DNA from 2 places in the Butyrivibrio sp. ob235 genome. Region 2 is predicted to be linked to the other one. Evidence: predicted binding sites of a transcription regulator. Region 2 holds the regulator's gene; the other holds the start of a gene.

Region 1 (8,257 bases), on a different contig from region 2:
TGGTGGTAAGTCCCAGAGTAACAGGCTGTCTCTTAAGAATTCCGTTATCAATAACAAATACGAAATCACCCTCAGAATCAGTTCCGATGTACTCATAAGGAAGGACAAGAACGCCCTCTGCCTTCTCGGTGTGAATCTTATTAGTTGCTTCTACTCCGAGAATAATGCTGTCATCGGGATTCTTTATCTTAATTTTGCCATCAACAACAGGAACTCCGCTTGCGTTATTCTTAGCTGTTCCGGAAATCTGTGTCACTTCGCCTTCGTACTCATTGCCGTTAATCGTGACATCCACCTTCTGTCCCTTCTTGATCTTACTAAGATCTGACTTTGAAATCTGGATATCAACTCTGACATCATCGGTACTTTCGATAGTCATGATTTTGGTTCCGGGAGCAACTGTTGAACCCTCGTTTGCACCAATCTCTGTTACTACTCCTGAAAAATCAGCTTTAATTCCGCCCTCTGCCTCTTCAATGTCAGTGATGGTATTTGTACTCTCTAGCTCCGCAAGCTCTCTCTGAGCTGCAAGTGAGCTCTTTTCACCTGAAGTAAGAGCACTCATCTCAGCGGATGACTGCTCGGAAAGATCCTGCTTTTCTTCATTCAGGGCAGTTATCTGTCTGTTCCACTCCTGAATCTCCGGATCGTTTGACAGCGCATACTGGACATCGGAAATGGCATCCTGAATCTCTAGTGCCATCTGGCTCTCGCCGTCCTCTGTTCTTCTCTCATTAGGTGCTTCGTTTTTCTGTGCAGCATCATAGCTGTCTGAAACCCTGTTCTGATCAACGTCCTGGCTTACCTTCTGAAGGTCTGTCAGAGTCTGATTCATTCTGGAAGTCTTCTCTGTAATCTTGTCATTGATTGCATCTATCTCATTTGTAATCTCGTCAAGACGATTGTTTATATCGTGAATGCTTCTTCCTTCAAGAACATCAGTCGCCTTATTGTTCTTTTCGATGCTTCCGCTGTAGCTGCCGTTTGCCTGCTGAAGATTGAGCTCAGCCTGCTTCTTTGTCTTTTCAAGATCAGCTTCATCATAGGTATAAATAACATCGCCCTTATTGACCCTGTCACCTTCCGACAAACTAAGTGTTCCGATCGGTGCCTGAAGCTTCGCGTAATAGCTCTTTGTCTCGTCAGATGCAACATTTCCGCTGATTGAAACGATGACTTCGATGTCTCCCTTTCCGACTGTAGCAGTTGTGACCGGCGTAGGAGCATTTTTTGCCTTTATATTATTGAAAACCACCCAGCCGACAATCAGCACTATAAGTCCCAGAACGATAAACTTCACAAAGCCCTTCCTCTTACCGGGAGTATAGCTTGGCGTGTCTTCTTTCACAGCATAAGTCTTGGTTTCCTGCGAAACTTCTGCCTTTACATCCTTTGCCGCATCTACCTTAGCTTCTCCATTTACTTCCTGTGTGTCCTTTGAATTCTTCTTTTTCCCCAAAACCAAATTCATAATTACTTGTCTCCTCGTAGTCTAAAAACAAAGCCTTTCATGTTACAAAGTAAAATTCTCGTTTATCTCATCCTTTGCGATTTTTCCGTCGCTTATGGTTATAATCCTCTTAGCCTGTGCCGCAATTCCCGGGTCATGGGTGATAAGTATCACCGTTCTGCCCTCGGCATACAGATTTTTAATAGTAGCAATAATCTCTCTGCTGGAACCACTGTCAAGGTTACCTGTAGGCTCATCCGCAAGAAGTATCGGCGGCGCCTGCGCTATCGCCCTTGCTATAGCAACTCTCTGCTGCTGACCTCCTGAAAGCTCCGCAGGTTTGTGCGTCATACGCTTCCCAAGGCCAACATGTTCCAAAGCTGCTACAGACAACTCGCGTCTTTTTCTCTTGGAAACACCTCTGTACATAAGCGGCAGCTCAACATTTTCAAGCGCAGTAAGTGACTGAATCAGATTAAATCCCTGGAAGATAAATCCTATCTCCCTGTTTCTGACATCTGACTGTTCATCGTCACTCATATGGGAAACATCCATTCCATGGAGCAGATATCTCCCACTTGTAGGTGTATCAAGACACCCAAGCATATTCATCAGTGTAGATTTTCCGGAACCGGATTGACCGATTATGGCCACGAATTCCCCTTCTTCTATTGTAAGGCTCACATGATCAAGAGCCCTGACTTCATTCTCCCCGGGATTATAAATCTTGCATATATCCCGTACCTCAACTAACGCAGGCATTACTCCTCCCCTTTGCTTAATTGGACTGTTCAAAAAACTTTTTACATAGCAAGGTTAAAATAAACCATCTACCATAGTATATAACGAAACAACTTCTATTGTATCTTCATTTATTAAAAAATAAATGATCTTTTTTCCTGATTTCAAGGGTAAATTTATCATATATATAAATACAGACCGAAATGTACACTTATTTCGGTCTGTTTTACACTTAAAAATATTTTCCCAAAATATGAGAAATAATTACTTAGCAAGAAGCATCATGATATCATTACTTCTCTGAACGAACTTAGTCATGGACTCAGCGTCGAGAGGTGCATTCTGGATGCGGGCAAGGTCATAGAGCTGCTCGCAGATTGTGCTTACGTTCTCACCGTCCTCGTTGTCCATAACATATTTAACAAGAGGATGGTTAGCATTGAGGATAAGAGTCTGGCCGCCCATACCAAAGTCGCCCATCATCATTCCGTTTGCTGCATACATCTTCATCATATCCTGCATACGGCGGGTATCCTCAGATACAGTGAGCATTGAAGAAATCTTCTTATCCTTGAGCTTTTCAACCTTAACAACAAGCTGTTCGTTCTTAAGAGCCTTCTTCATCTTCTCGCCGATGTTCTTCTCGATCTCCTCGAATTCTTTCTCAGCCTTCTTGGATGTTCTGCTCTTAAAGGTATCTGTAAGATCAGCATCGATTCTCTGGAATCTGATGTCCTGATTCTTGGACTCAAGCTGCTGAATAAAAGGCACATCTATGTTGTGATTTAAGATGAATGCATCCATCTTCTGAGCCTTGAACATGTTGATGTACTGGCTCTGCTGCTGTTCGTCTGTTACATAGTAAATGGTGCGGGGTTCCTTTTCCTCGTCTTTCTTGTCATCGGCCTTGTCAGCTCCGTCTCCGCTTACTGTATTGCCATTCTCATCTACTACTTCAGCTTCTACTGTATTACCGTTCTCATCCTTAGCTTCCTCAGCTGCGGCAGCCTCCTCAGCCTCCTTGTTGATCTGGAGTGCTTCGGGAAGTGTGAGATATTTTCCATCAAGGTTCTTGAAGAGGATGTAGTCATTCATCTTCTCGCAGAACTTGTCGTCCTTGAGGCAGCCATACTTGATGAAAGGAGAAATGTCCTCCCAGTACTTATCATAGTTTTCCTTATCTGTCTTGCAGAGACCTGCAAGCTTCTCAGCTACCTTCTTGGAGATGTAGTCTGAAATCTTCTTTACAAAACCGTCGTTCTGAAGTGCACTTCTTGAAACATTAAGAGGCAGATCAGGGCAATCGATAACACCCTTAAGGAGCATCAAGTACTCAGGGATTACTTCCTTGATATTGTCAGCGATGAATACCTGGTTATTGTAAAGCTTGATTACGCCCTCAGCTGACTCGAACTCCATGTTGATCTTAGGGAAGTAGAGGATACCCTTTAAGTTGAAAGGATAGTCCATGTTAAGGTGAATCCAGAAAAGAGGCTCCTTGTAATCGCGGAACACCTTTCTGTAGAATTCCTTGTACTCATCATCGGTGCAATCCTTGGGAGTCTTTCCCCAGAGAGGATGTGTATCATTAAGGAGCTGAGGTCTCCTCTTGATCTTGAGTTTCTTCTCCTCTTCCTTTTTCTCCTCTGAAGTCTCGCCATCTTTAGCTTCTTCCTTCTTCTCAGGCTCGATGACTTCGATTACAACATCATCATCGCGCTTCTCGGATTCCTTGATGGTCTCTGTGCCTTCCTCGTTCTCTCTTGAAAGGTAAATCTCATAAGGCATGAATGAGCAGTATTTCTCGATTACTTCTCGAGCCTTGTACTCATTGCAGAACTCAAGGCAGTCATCTGAAAGGTGAAGAGTAATAACTGTACCTACGTCCTCCTTATCTCCATCCTTCATCTCGAAGTCTGAACCGCCGTCGCAGGTCCAGTGTACTGAAGCCGCATCTTCCTTATATGAACGAGTATCGATCTCAACATAATCAGATACCATGAAGGTTGAGTAGAAACCAAGTCCAAAGTGTCCGATAATCTGGTCTGCATTTGCCTTATCCTTGTACTTGTTAAGGAAGTCTGTAGCACCTGAAAAAGCTACCTGGTTGATGTACTCTTCAACCTCTTCAGCTGTCATACCGATACCGTTATCAATAATCTTTATTGTCTTATCCTTATCGTTAAGAACAACGTCAACACGGGGTTTAAAGCCATCGGGAAGTGTATACTCTCCCATCATGTCCATCTTCTTGATCTTTGTGATCGCGTCACATGCGTTGGAAATAACCTCACGATAGAATATGTCGTGATCTGAATATAACCACTTCTTGATAATAGGGAACATATTCTCTGAGTTGATTGAAAGATTACCTTTTTTCTCCATTGTAGTGCCTCCATTACTATCGCGAAGCGGGATGAAAACCGGCCCCTCCGCGTTTTTTATTAAAATATTATTGCGGCGTGTTCTACTAAATATAGAATACCCACAAATATGAGTTTAAGACTGTGAGAGACAAAAGTCAATAAAAAATTAGCACTCAATTGAAGTGAGTGCTAATAAACGGTTAATTCACGAATTGAAGGTGTATATTGCATAATATACTGCTACGGAAGTATAATTATTATATACTTCTACAGAAGTACTTTTGTGGTTTTAGGAGATTATTTTTATGGAGATGACTATATATCACGGTTCTGTGCAAGTTGTAAATAAGCCTGTTTTCGGCTATGGGAGAGATGACAATGACTATGGCAGAGGCTTTTACTGTGCAGAAGATCCTGAGCTCGCCAGGGAATGGGCAGCAATAACTGATAAAGGAGGATTCTTAAACACATATCGTCTCAATACTGAAGGTCTTAAGATCCTGCGATTGCTGAGTCCTGATTTTCATATTTTAAACTGGCTCGCCATTTTGCTTGCCAATAGAAAAATAAGATATTCAAGTCCTATAGAAAAAAGAGGCGCGGAATATATACTTGATAATTATCTTCCCAATACAAAATCTGCTGATGTTATCATCGGCTATAGGGCTGATGACTCCTACTTTTCTTTCTCGAGAGCATTCCTCAGTAATACCATAACGCTAGAGCCGCTCTCATATGCCATGAAATATGGTGATCTTGGCAAGCAGGTTGTGCTAATGAGCAAAAGAGCATTCGACAGCATCACCTTTTGGGAAGCCGCACCTGTCAACGGACTTATATACGCGCCAAAGCGTATAAAGCGCGATGCTGACGCCAGAGAATCATATCAGAAATTGTTGGGAAAGGAACAAACTGAAGGTATCTATTTAAATGAAATTATACAGAAAGGAATAAGCGATGAACAGCTGCGCATACTCTGAGTTATATTTACATGATGCCATGAGTAATCTTGGCGAGCTTGTAGAATACTTGGTTGAAGCAACTCCCGATATCAAGCCTGACGATTTTTTTCAGATGATGATTATCAGCGGCTTTGCTGAACGTTTTGAAAAGGGCGATCCCATGGTTGTCAGCGGAATGTCCGGCACTGAGCTTCATCACAGAGTTTTGGAGACCTGCGGATTCTCTGACAGAACCTGGCCTGAGCCTCTTATTCGCTTCGATACCGGGGTGGATTACTGGTGCGGATACATTCTTGCCTACTATCAATGGAAGAAAAATATCAGTTTTGCCAGAATATTTGAATCCCTAAATTACGAGAAGCTGGCAAAACTATATAACACAGGCCATACCACCTCAGACGACCACGCATTGCTTTTGATAGAAAATGTCTCATTTTCCGTTGCAAGCAAAACAGTAACACGAATCCAGGCATACAGAAAACTCATAGGTTTGTCCCAAAAAGCTCTGGCGGATGCTTCCGGTGTGAACCTGCGAACCCTTCAGCAATACGAGATACGCGATAAGGATATAAATAAAGCCTCAGCAGAAAAGGTCCTCTCTATGGCAAGAGTATTGAAGTGTAGACCTGAGGACTTAATGGAAAAGTGAATTTCTACCAGGTTATCAACTGAATATTCATTTCTATCATTTAATTACTAAAAAAAGTTCCCGGATATAAGTTTTTAGGCTTACATCCGGGAACAACCTGTAATTTTAGTATTTATAGTATTTTTTTATCTTACACTTCTTCACTTTTGTTTTCATATTTTTATTATCATAAAAAGTTCCGGTAATCTTCGTATTTTTTAATGTGAATTTTTTACCTGAATAATTGCTTACATCTCCGCCAAAATTACATTTTATAATCTTTACATTTTTAGCACTCGCCATCTTGGGTTTAGATGGGTCTTTTATAGTTTGAAATGCAAAGTACCAATTAGATGTTCCCTGCTTTACACAAGTTACTTTGGTGTTTTTAATAGTAATATTCTTACATACTTCATCTGCTGGAATTTTTCCATTTACTGCATTGGGCTCTATATTTATGCCGCAACTTGGTTGAGCACCCTTGGCCTTCAAAATCTTGCAATTATCTATAGTTACATTATCTGCATCAACTATAGCTATATTGTTTCTTCTGTTATTTGAAATCGTACAATTGGTAATGGATACTCCATCACATCCATAAAGACTATCCTCAAGGTTCATGGATCCAAGATAAATACCATCTCCCCAGTTGTTACAAATTGTCATATCAGAGATGGTAACATTCTTACAATCTATTACTCCGATGCCATGTCCATCAGCTCCGGACTTTCCATTAGATGATCTATCTCCAGTGATCTTCCCGCCAGATATTTTGAATCCATCTGCTTTAACACTTATAACGCAGTATTCACCGATAGTAGTCGGTTTCACCTTTAGTTCCGTTCCTTGGGCAAGTTGGAATGATATGTTTGGCTTAGTAATATTAATTCCAACACCATAGCCGTCGAAATCCAAAATATTTATGTCATATGTTCCGGAGTCAAAAACAATAGTCCCACCACCGGATCCAATTGTTTCGGAGATAAAGTTATTAATATCAGCCGTATCAGACTTGTTATCATCAGGCTTGATTCCATAATCAGAAAGCTTATAAGTGTTTTCCGCCTTAACCTCTCCTGCAGGTATAGATACCGCAAGCATAGGAACCGCAACAACTGCCGCCATTACCAAAGATACAAATTTCGTTCTAACCCTCATAAGAAACCTCCTTAGGAAATAACGTTGTTATTATAATATTAACAGAGGCGCAAATAATGCGCCTCTTAAATAATTATGAAATTTAATATACGTTTCATTCAGAAAAATGTTTGCGATAGATATCGAAAAAATCGCTGCCACTGCCATCGGATGTTTCTGCTATATGAATTTTATCGTACAAGCCCTGGTTAAGTATCTTTGAAAGATCCGATGCAAAAGCATCATACTGCTGTCCAAATACTTCCCGCTTTCTCTCCTCAACAATCCTTACCTTGTTGGCCTCTGTTTCTTCCCTGTTGAAGGTACTTATACATTTCAATATAACGTATGAATCCTGAGCTTCAATTACCCCGCTTATCTCTCCGTTATCAAGGTTAAACGCTGCAGTCTCAATTTCGGAATCCACATCACCCTTACCTATGGAAACAGTTCCCTCCTCAGCCTCATTATATTTTTCCATGAGTACACTGAAGTCGGTTCCCTCTCCCAGTTCTCTTTGTATCTGAAGTGCGGTGTTTCTGACCGCTTCCTTCTCAGCGCCCTCGAGCGGAATTTTATCTCCCTTGGAATCATGCTTCCAGGTATTAAGCACTATCTGCTCAACCGTAATGGTTCTGGCTTCGTCGTCACTTATCTCGGGATTGATGTCTCTTATAATGTAGTTATAGAGCTTATCCGCGGTGGCATACTCTGTGTACATCGCCGTCAAAGTCGCTTCGTCTATATCTCCCATCATCTTCTTTTCATCATCGCTGAGTAAAGATAAATACTCGGAAGCGGCCACTGCTGCAGTACTGATTTCGGATTCCGTGAGTTCAATCCCTTTCTCCACAGCAAGAAGATTCATCGCTTTTACCTGGGATATTGCGACAAGGCACTTGTCCTTAACATAGCTCTCCATGCTGCCATCGCCTATGTTCACATTCCAGATTTCACTGCCAAAGCCTTTTTC
Region 2 (8,257 bases):
GCTTTGCTTTGAAAAGAACAGGGATCTTTTCAAGGATTATCTGGACTGCATAGAGTATGTGGTGGTCACCGATTCGCCGGTGGATGCGTTGACCCACGAGAGGGATTATTTTCAGAAAAACCGTCTGATAGAGGGTCTGAAGAAAGTCGGCGCGACAAGCGACGACATAATTCTTTTCGGCGATGTGGATGAGATTCCAAATCCAAAGGTTCTTACGAAAATCATAGAGAATTTTGATAAGACGAAGGTCTACCACCTGGCGCAGAGGAATTTTTATGTGTTCCTCAATATGGAAGAAAAGTCAGGAAAGCTGCTCTCGATTACCGGAGAGTTCCCGGAGGTTGCGGAGAGCGACAGGAAGTGGCTTGGAACAAAGATTACTTCCATAGATAATATTCCGCGCGAGGGAATCGTAAGGCTACGCGATCTGGTGTCACCCTGCGATAAAAGGTCTGTCAGAGTCGCTGACGGCGGCTGGCATTTCGGCTACATGGGCGGAAGGCACGAGACCAACCCCGTAGAGAGAATCGGCGTCAAGGTAAAAGCGGCTGCGCACCAGGAGTACAACGACCGCGAGATCCTGGCGGAGACTATGGATAATCTGGTTCTTGGCAGAGACATCTTCGGAAGGGATGCGAGATTTGAGCGTACGGAGGTCGACGGAAGTTATCCGGAGTACCTTCTTAAGCATATAGGAGAGTATGATTATCTGGTAATGCCACCCATTACAGCTTTTTCAAGGCTGTATCATAAGCTGGATATTACGGTGGGAAGGTTCATCAGGAAGGCGTACCATAAAATTAGAAGGATGCTTATAAAGTAACAAGTAGTTATGCCTTCTCCATTTATGGAGAAGGTGTCAGCGAAGCTGACGGATGAGGAGTATGAAAAAAGTATGAGCACAACATTATCTACCAGAATGGCGGCGGTAAAAATGTCCCCGACCACGGCTCTCTTCGGAAAGGTGGAGGAGCTTAGGCGGAAGGGAGAGGACATAGTTTCTCTCAATGTGGGCGAGCCCGATTTCCCCACGCCGGACAATATCAAAGAAGCGGGAATACGGGCAATCAATGAGAATTTCACCAAATACACCACCGGAAACGGTATCGCACCGCTTCGGGAGGCGATAATCGAGAAGATGAAAAAGGACAACGGCGTCACCTATGAGATGAATGAGGTGGCGGTGACCGTCGGTGCGAAGCAGGCGCTGTTTGGTGCGCTGTGCGCTGTTGCGGGCGAGGGTGATGAAGTCATAATCCCCATTCCGTGCTATGTCAGCTATCCCGATATGGTAGCTCTTGCGGGCGCAAAGCCCGTTCTTGTGAAGAGGAAGGACGATTTTTCTCTTGATCTTGAAGCCATTGAGAGTGCGATAAATGAGCACACCAAGGCTGTTATAATATGTACCCCGGACAATCCCACCGGCAAGGTTTACGGCGAGGATGAGCTGAAGGGGCTCTCTGACCTTGCAATCAGCAGGGATATCTTTGTTATTTCCGATGAAATTTATGAAAAAATAATATACGGTGAGAATCGCCACAAAAGCATTTCTGCGTTTGAAGGGATGAAGGACAGAACCATCGTGGTTAACGGTTTTTCCAAGACCTATTCCATGACTGGCTGGAGACTTGGGTACGTCTGCGGCAGAGCCGATGTTATTGGCGCTGCGGTGAAGGTGCAGAGCCAGACAACTACCACACCTCCGAGCATCTCACAGTATGCGGCGGTTGAGGCGCTTTGTGGGCCCCAGGATTCTGTCGAGCTCATGAGATCAGAGTTTGAGAAGCGCAGAGATTTTGTCCAGGAAAAACTGCGAGGGATACCCGGTGTCATCTGCCATGAGATCCAGGGAGCCTTCTATGCGTTCTTCGATATCCGTGCTTTTCTCGGAAAAGAATATGAGGGTTACGGAATTATAGATGACGATACACGTTTATGCGAATATTTATTGGAAAAATATGGTGTTGCAATGATGCCCGGAAGTGCTTATTTTGCCCCAGGATTCGTGAGAATTTCGTTTGCGTCCTCCATGGAAGTGCTTAAAAAGGCGCTTTCAAGAATAGAATCTGGTCTAAAAGCGCATAAATGTTGACTTTTTTTAGAATATGTACTAAACTCAAAAACGTAATGATAAATTTGCAAAAACGCATAACACGCGTTCCTTACGGAAAGAGAGGGAGATATGGCTGAAGACAAGTTGAGAGAAGCAGCTTTAAAGCCGATTGCGACTATCAAGAAACCGGTAATTGCTGCAGAAAAGAAGGATGAAGTAAAGCCTGCTGAGGCAGAGGCACCTAAGGCTGAGGAGAAGAAGGCTACAGCAGCTAAGAAGCCTGCAGCAAAGAAGGCAGCAGCAAAGAAGCCCGCAGCAAAGAAGGCTACAGCAACTAAGGCAGCAGCTAAGAAGACTGAGACCAAGGCAGCTGATAAGAAGGAAGAGAAGAAGCCTGCAGCAAAGAAGGCAGCACCTGCTAAAAAGGCTACAGCAACCAAGGCAGCAGCCAAGAAGACTGAGACTAAGGCAGCAGCTAAGCCCGCAGCTAAGAAGCCTGCAGCAAAGAAAGCTACAGCAGCAAAGAAAGCTACAGCAGCTAAGAAGCCCGCAGCAAAGAAGACAACAGCTGCAAAGGCTCCTGCAACAAAGACAAATATCGTTCTTCAGTATGCTGATAAGAGCGTTACATATGACACCTTTATCGAGAATGCCAAGAATGTATGGCAGTATGATATGGGAAGAAAAGTTTCCGAGATCAAGACTCTTGAGCTTTATGTAAAGCCCGAAGAGGAAAGAGTATACTTCGTTGTTAACGGCGAGGTTCATGCTGATTTTGGGATGTGATAAACAAGGATGGAAGGTCCCGGCCTGGCAAGCTTGCTTGCTGCAGGCCGGGACTTTATCACATATATGTAGATTATTCGTCCCCAGGGAGAAATCCTTGGGGTTTTTTATTGACATTAATAATTTATAGTGGTAATTTATTCTCAGAAGATGTTAGCACTCAATGACGTTGAGTGCTAACACATCAAAAAGGAGGTTTGTGATGCAACTGGATGACAGAAAAAAGAAAATACTGCATGCAATTGTTCGCAATTACCTCGAGACAGGCGAGCCGGTGGGCAGTAGGACGATTTCCAAGTACACGGATCTTAATCTCAGTTCGGCTACCATCAGAAACGAGATGGCGGATCTTGAGGAGATGGGACTTATATTGCAGCCTCATACTTCCGCGGGACGTATTCCGTCAGATCAGGGCTACAGAGTTTATGTAGATGAGATGCTCGCTGAGAAGGAACAGGAAGTTGAGAACATGAAGGAGATGCTTCTTGATAAAGAAGAGAAGCTTGAGAAGCTCCTTAAGCAGGTTGCCAAGACCCTGGCGGTTGATACCAACTACGCTTCAATGATCTCAGCACCCATGATCAGAAGGAATAAGCTGAAATTCGTACAGCTTTCCAGAGTGGATGAGGAACACATTCTTACCACTATAGTAATAGAAGGAAACGTAATTAAGAACCGAATGGTTGAGGTGGAGCAGGAGCTTTCCGAAGCGGATATGCTTAAGCTCAATATCCTGCTTAATACCAGACTTGCAGGACTTTCCGTAGAGGACATTAACCTCGGACTTATAACTGCGATGAAGCAGGAGGCGGGTATCCACAGCGAGATAATCGACAAGATACTCGATACAGCCGGAGATGCCATTACGGAGGATGAGGACCTTCAGATTTACACCAGCGGTGCGAACAACATTTTCAGATATCCCGAGCTTGCTGATAAGGAGAGAGCAAGTGACCTCATAACCACTTTTGAGGATAAGAGCGATCTTACAAGTATCGTTGAGAATGCGCTTCAGTCCTCCTCAGAGGAGACAGGTATACAGGTTTACATCGGTAATGAGTCTCCGGTTCAGTCCATGAAGGATTGCAGCGTTGTAACAGCGACCTACGATCTCGGAGAGGGCATGAGAGGAACGGTAGGAGTTATCGGACCTAAGCGAATGGATTACGACAAAGTTGTCGGAGCACTTAAGAATATGATGAGAGCTCTGGATGATTTATATAAAAAAGAATAGAACCATAAGGAGTATTTAAGTGAGTAAGGAAGTTAAGAAGGATACAAATACAGTGTCCGGTAAGAAAACTGCAAAGGAACTTCAGCAGGAAGTTGCCGAGAAGGCTAAAAAGGTAGCTGATGCAGCAAACAAGGTTGCCGAGGCCGCAGAGGAAGAGGCTGCCGAAGCTGTAGCAGAGGCTGCTGAGAGCGTAGAAGGTGCCGAGAACACTGAAAACGCCGAGGGTGAGAAGAAAGGTCTTTTCGGTAAAAAGGAAAAGAAGAACCCTTACAAAGAAAAATTTGAAGAGATGCAGGATAAGTACATGCGCCAGCTTGCTGAGTTTGAGAACTTCAGAACAAGAACCGACAGAGAAAAGGCGCAGATGTTCAACCAGGGAGCATCCAGTGTACTTGAGAAAATTCTCCCTGTTGTAGATAACTTCGAAAGAGGACTTGCTGCTGTCCCTGAAGAAGAGAAGAATTCCGCTTTTGCAGACGGAATGAATATGATATACAAGCAGCTTATGAAGCAGATTGAGGATCTTGGTGTAACTCCCATCGAAGCCGTTGGAAAGGAATTTGATCCTAATTTCCACAACGCTGTAATGCAGGTTGAGAGCGAAGATGTCGAGGAAGGATTCGTGGCACAGGAGCTTCAGAAGGGTTATATGTATCACGACACAGTGCTCAGACACAGCATGGTTGCCGTTGCGAAGTAATATATAGAACAATTTTACAAGAAATGCCACCTCAAATAAGCCTTCTCCCTTGGGAGAAGGTGGCACGAAGTGCCGGATGAGGGGTCTTGAAATTAAACGGAGGAAAATAAAATGAGTAAGATCATAGGTATCGATTTAGGAACAACCAACAGCTGCGTAGCTGTTATGGAAGGTGGTCAGCCCACCGTTATCGCTAACGCTGAGGGTGCAAGAACAACACCTTCAATTGTAGCTTTCACAAAGAATGGCGAGCGTCTCGTAGGTGAGCCCGCTAAGCGTCAGGCAGTAACAAACGCTGAGAACACAATCTCATCAATCAAGAGAGATATGGGTACAGACAACGGCCGCACAATCGACGGCAAGAAGTATTCACCTCAGCAGATTTCAGCTATGATTCTCCAGAAGCTGAAGGCAGACGCAGAACAGTATCTCGGCGAAAAAGTAACAGAGGCAGTAATCACAGTTCCCGCATACTTCAATGACGCACAGCGTCAGGCTACAAAGGATGCAGGTAAGATTGCAGGTCTTGAAGTAAAGCGTATTATCAACGAGCCTACAGCAGCAGCTCTTGCTTACGGTCTTGATAACGAAAAAGAGCAGAAGATCATGGTATACGACCTTGGTGGTGGTACCTTCGACGTATCAATCATCGATATAGGTGACGGTGTTATCGAAGTTCTTTCAACAAACGGTGACACACACCTCGGTGGTGACGACTTTGACCAGAAGATCATCGACTGGATGGTATCTGAGTTCAAGGCTAAGGAAGGCGTAGACCTTTCAAGCGATAAGATGGCTATGCAGAGACTTAAGGAAGCAGCTGAGAAGGCTAAGAAGGAACTTTCTTCTTCCACAACAACCAACATCAACCTTCCTTTCATCACAGCTACAGCAGAAGGCCCCAAGCACTTTGATATGGATCTCACAAGAGCTAAGTTCGAGGAGCTTATCCACGACCTCGTAGAGAGAAGTGCTATTCCGGTACAGAACGCTATGAAGGATGCAGGCCTTAACTATTCAGACCTTGGAAAAGTTCTCCTTGTAGGTGGTTCAACACGTGTTCCCTGCGTAGTTGAGAAGGTTAAGCAGCTCACAGGACATGAGCCGTCAAAGAACCTTAATCCCGATGAGTGCGTAGCAGTAGGTGCAGGTATCCAGGGTGGTAAACTTGCAGGCGATACAGGTGCAGGCGATATCCTTCTTCTTGATGTAACACCTCTTTCACTTTCAATCGAGACAATGGGTGGTGTTGCTACAAGACTTATCGAGCGTAACACAACTATTCCTACAAAGAAGAGCCAGGTATTCTCAACTGCAGCTGATAACCAGACAGCCGTTGATATCAACGTTCTTCAGGGTGAGAGACAGTTCGCTAAGGACAACAAGTCACTCGGACAGTTCCGTCTTGATGGAATCCCTCCGGCAATGAGAGGTGTTCCGCAGATCGAGGTTACATTTGATATCGATGCAAACGGTATCGTTAACGTATCCGCTAAGGATCTTGGAACAGGTAAAGAGCAGCACATCACAATCACAGCTGGCTCCAACATGTCTGACGAGGATATCGATAAGGCTATCAAGGAAGCTGCTGAGTACGAAGCTCAGGATAAGAAGCGTAAGGAAGGCATTGACGCTAGAAACGAAGCTGATTCCTTCGTATTCCAGACAGAGAAGGCTATTCAGGAAGTTGGCGACAAGATCGATCCTTCTCAGAAGCAGACTGTAGAGGATGACCTCAAGGCTCTCAAGGATACTCTTGAGCAGACTAAGGATCGTGAGCTTACAGACAGCGAGATCGACACAATCAAGAGCCAGAAGGAGAAACTCATGACTGATGCTCAGGCTCTCTTCGCTAAGGTTTATGAGAGTGCTCAGGGCGCAGCAGGTGCTCAGGGTGCAGGCCCTGACATGAGCGGCATGGGCGGCTCAGCTCAGAGCTCAGATGCAGGTAATGCAGACGACGTAGTTGACGGCGACTATAGGGAAGTTTAAAACCCATAGCCTTCCCCCTGGGGGCGCTCGACGTCCGGGGGACGTCGGTTTAGCGCGGACCGAAGCGGAGCGTAGACAGGTGGCGCGAAGCGCCGGATGAGGGGTTTATAAAAGTTTAATAATTTAATGATTGCTAATGCCCAATACATCAGATAAGATGTATTGGGCAATTAGCGTAAATTAGGAGAGACACATGGCAGATCAGAAGCGCGATTATTACGAGGTCCTTGGAGTTAGCAAGGGAGCCAGTGATGATGAAATAAAAAAAGCATACCGTGTGCTTGCAAAGAAGTACCATCCGGATATGAACCCCGGAGATGCAGCTGCAGCAGACAAGTTCAAGGAGGCATCCGAGGCGTATGCGGTTTTGAGCGATCCTGAGAAGAGACGTCAGTATGATCAGTTCGGTCACGCTGCATTTGAGGGCGGTGCCGGCGGATATGGCGGATTCGACTTCGGTGGAGCAGACTTTGGCGATATATTCGGTGATATATTCGGAGATTTCTTCGGAGGTGGCAGAAGGAGCCAGGGTGCGAGGAGCGGCCCTGCAAAGGGAGCAAATATTCGTGCCAGCGTTCGTATAACCTTTGAGGAAGCAGTTTTCGGATGTGAGAAGGAACTGGAACTTAGACTTAAGGATCCCTGCCCGACCTGTAAGGGAACCGGTGCTAAGCCGGGAACAACAGCTCAGATGTGTCCCAAGTGCGGTGGTAAAGGTCAGGTTGTATTCACACAGCAGTCCTTCTTCGGCACAGTCAGAAATGTTCAGACATGTCCCGACTGTAACGGAAGCGGTAAGGTAATTAAGGATAAGTGTACCGATTGCGGCGGAACAGGATATGTTGCAAGCAACAAGAGAATTCAGGTTTCAATCCCCGCAGGTATTGATAACGGACAGAGCGTTCGTATCCGTGAAAAGGGTGAGCCCGGCAGAAACGGCGGACCGAGAGGAGATCTTCTTGTAGAGGTTATCGTACAGGATCATCCTATTTTCCAGAGACAGGATTATGATATTTTCTCAACAGTTCCTATGTCTTATGCAATAGCTGCACTCGGCGGAACGGTTGCTATTGATACCGTTGACGGTAAGGTGCTCTATGATGTTAAGGCAGGTACTCAGACAGATACGAGAGTAAGACTTCGCGGAAAGGGTGTTCCGACACTCAGGAACAAGGATGTAAGAGGTGACCACTATGTTACTCTTGTAGTTCAGGTTCCGGATAAGCTTTCCAAGGAAGCGAAGGAGCTCCTTAAGCAGTTTGATGAGAAGACCGGAGACAGCTTGCATGCTGCCGACAGCATTTCCGGAGATAAGGATGGAAATGATGATGGCGGTAAGAAAAAGGGCGGATTTTTCGGTAAGAAGAAATAAAACATAATTACAGAGCGGGGAGTACAAGCTCCCCGCTATTTCTGTTATTGTACTTATATATACTTTTCCTGAAAATAGATTAGAAAAACGGAGTAAAACTATGAAGTGGATGCGTTTTAG

What was found. The regulator HrcA, encoded in region 2, represses chaperone genes, less so after heat shock. The targets are predictions, from matches to a motif close to TGTTAGCACTCNNNNNNNNNGAGTGCTAACA.
Region 1: a site for HrcA is predicted at 4,722-4,752, ahead of htpG (molecular chaperone HtpG). Genes of this name have one in related genera too.

What each region holds. Positions count from the first base shown of each region.
Region 1 covers NZ_FOBE01000006.1:59,241-67,497, forward strand. Annotated here, with positions in the region: gene BMW61_RS06800 (efflux RND transporter periplasmic adaptor subunit) at 1-1,471, opposite strand, end outside; gene BMW61_RS06805 (ABC transporter ATP-binding protein) at 1,514-2,212, opposite strand; gene htpG (molecular chaperone HtpG) at 2,456-4,576, opposite strand; gene BMW61_RS06815 (DUF3990 domain-containing protein) at 4,863-5,537, shown strand; gene BMW61_RS06820 (helix-turn-helix domain-containing protein) at 5,515-6,168, shown strand; gene BMW61_RS06825 (right-handed parallel beta-helix repeat-containing protein) at 6,274-7,305, opposite strand; gene BMW61_RS06830 (peptidylprolyl isomerase) at 7,400-8,257, opposite strand, start outside.
Region 2 covers NZ_FOBE01000003.1:34,141-42,397, forward strand. Annotated here, with positions in the region: gene BMW61_RS04320 (glycosyltransferase family 17 protein) at 1-823, shown strand, start outside; gene BMW61_RS04325 (pyridoxal phosphate-dependent aminotransferase) at 896-2,092, shown strand; gene BMW61_RS21800 (DUF6465 family protein) at 2,183-2,839, shown strand; gene hrcA (heat-inducible transcriptional repressor HrcA) at 3,042-4,073, shown strand; gene grpE (nucleotide exchange factor GrpE) at 4,093-4,773, shown strand; gene dnaK (molecular chaperone DnaK) at 4,885-6,765, shown strand; gene dnaJ (molecular chaperone DnaJ) at 6,959-8,137, shown strand; gene BMW61_RS04355 (50S ribosomal protein L11 methyltransferase) at 8,238-8,257, shown strand, end outside.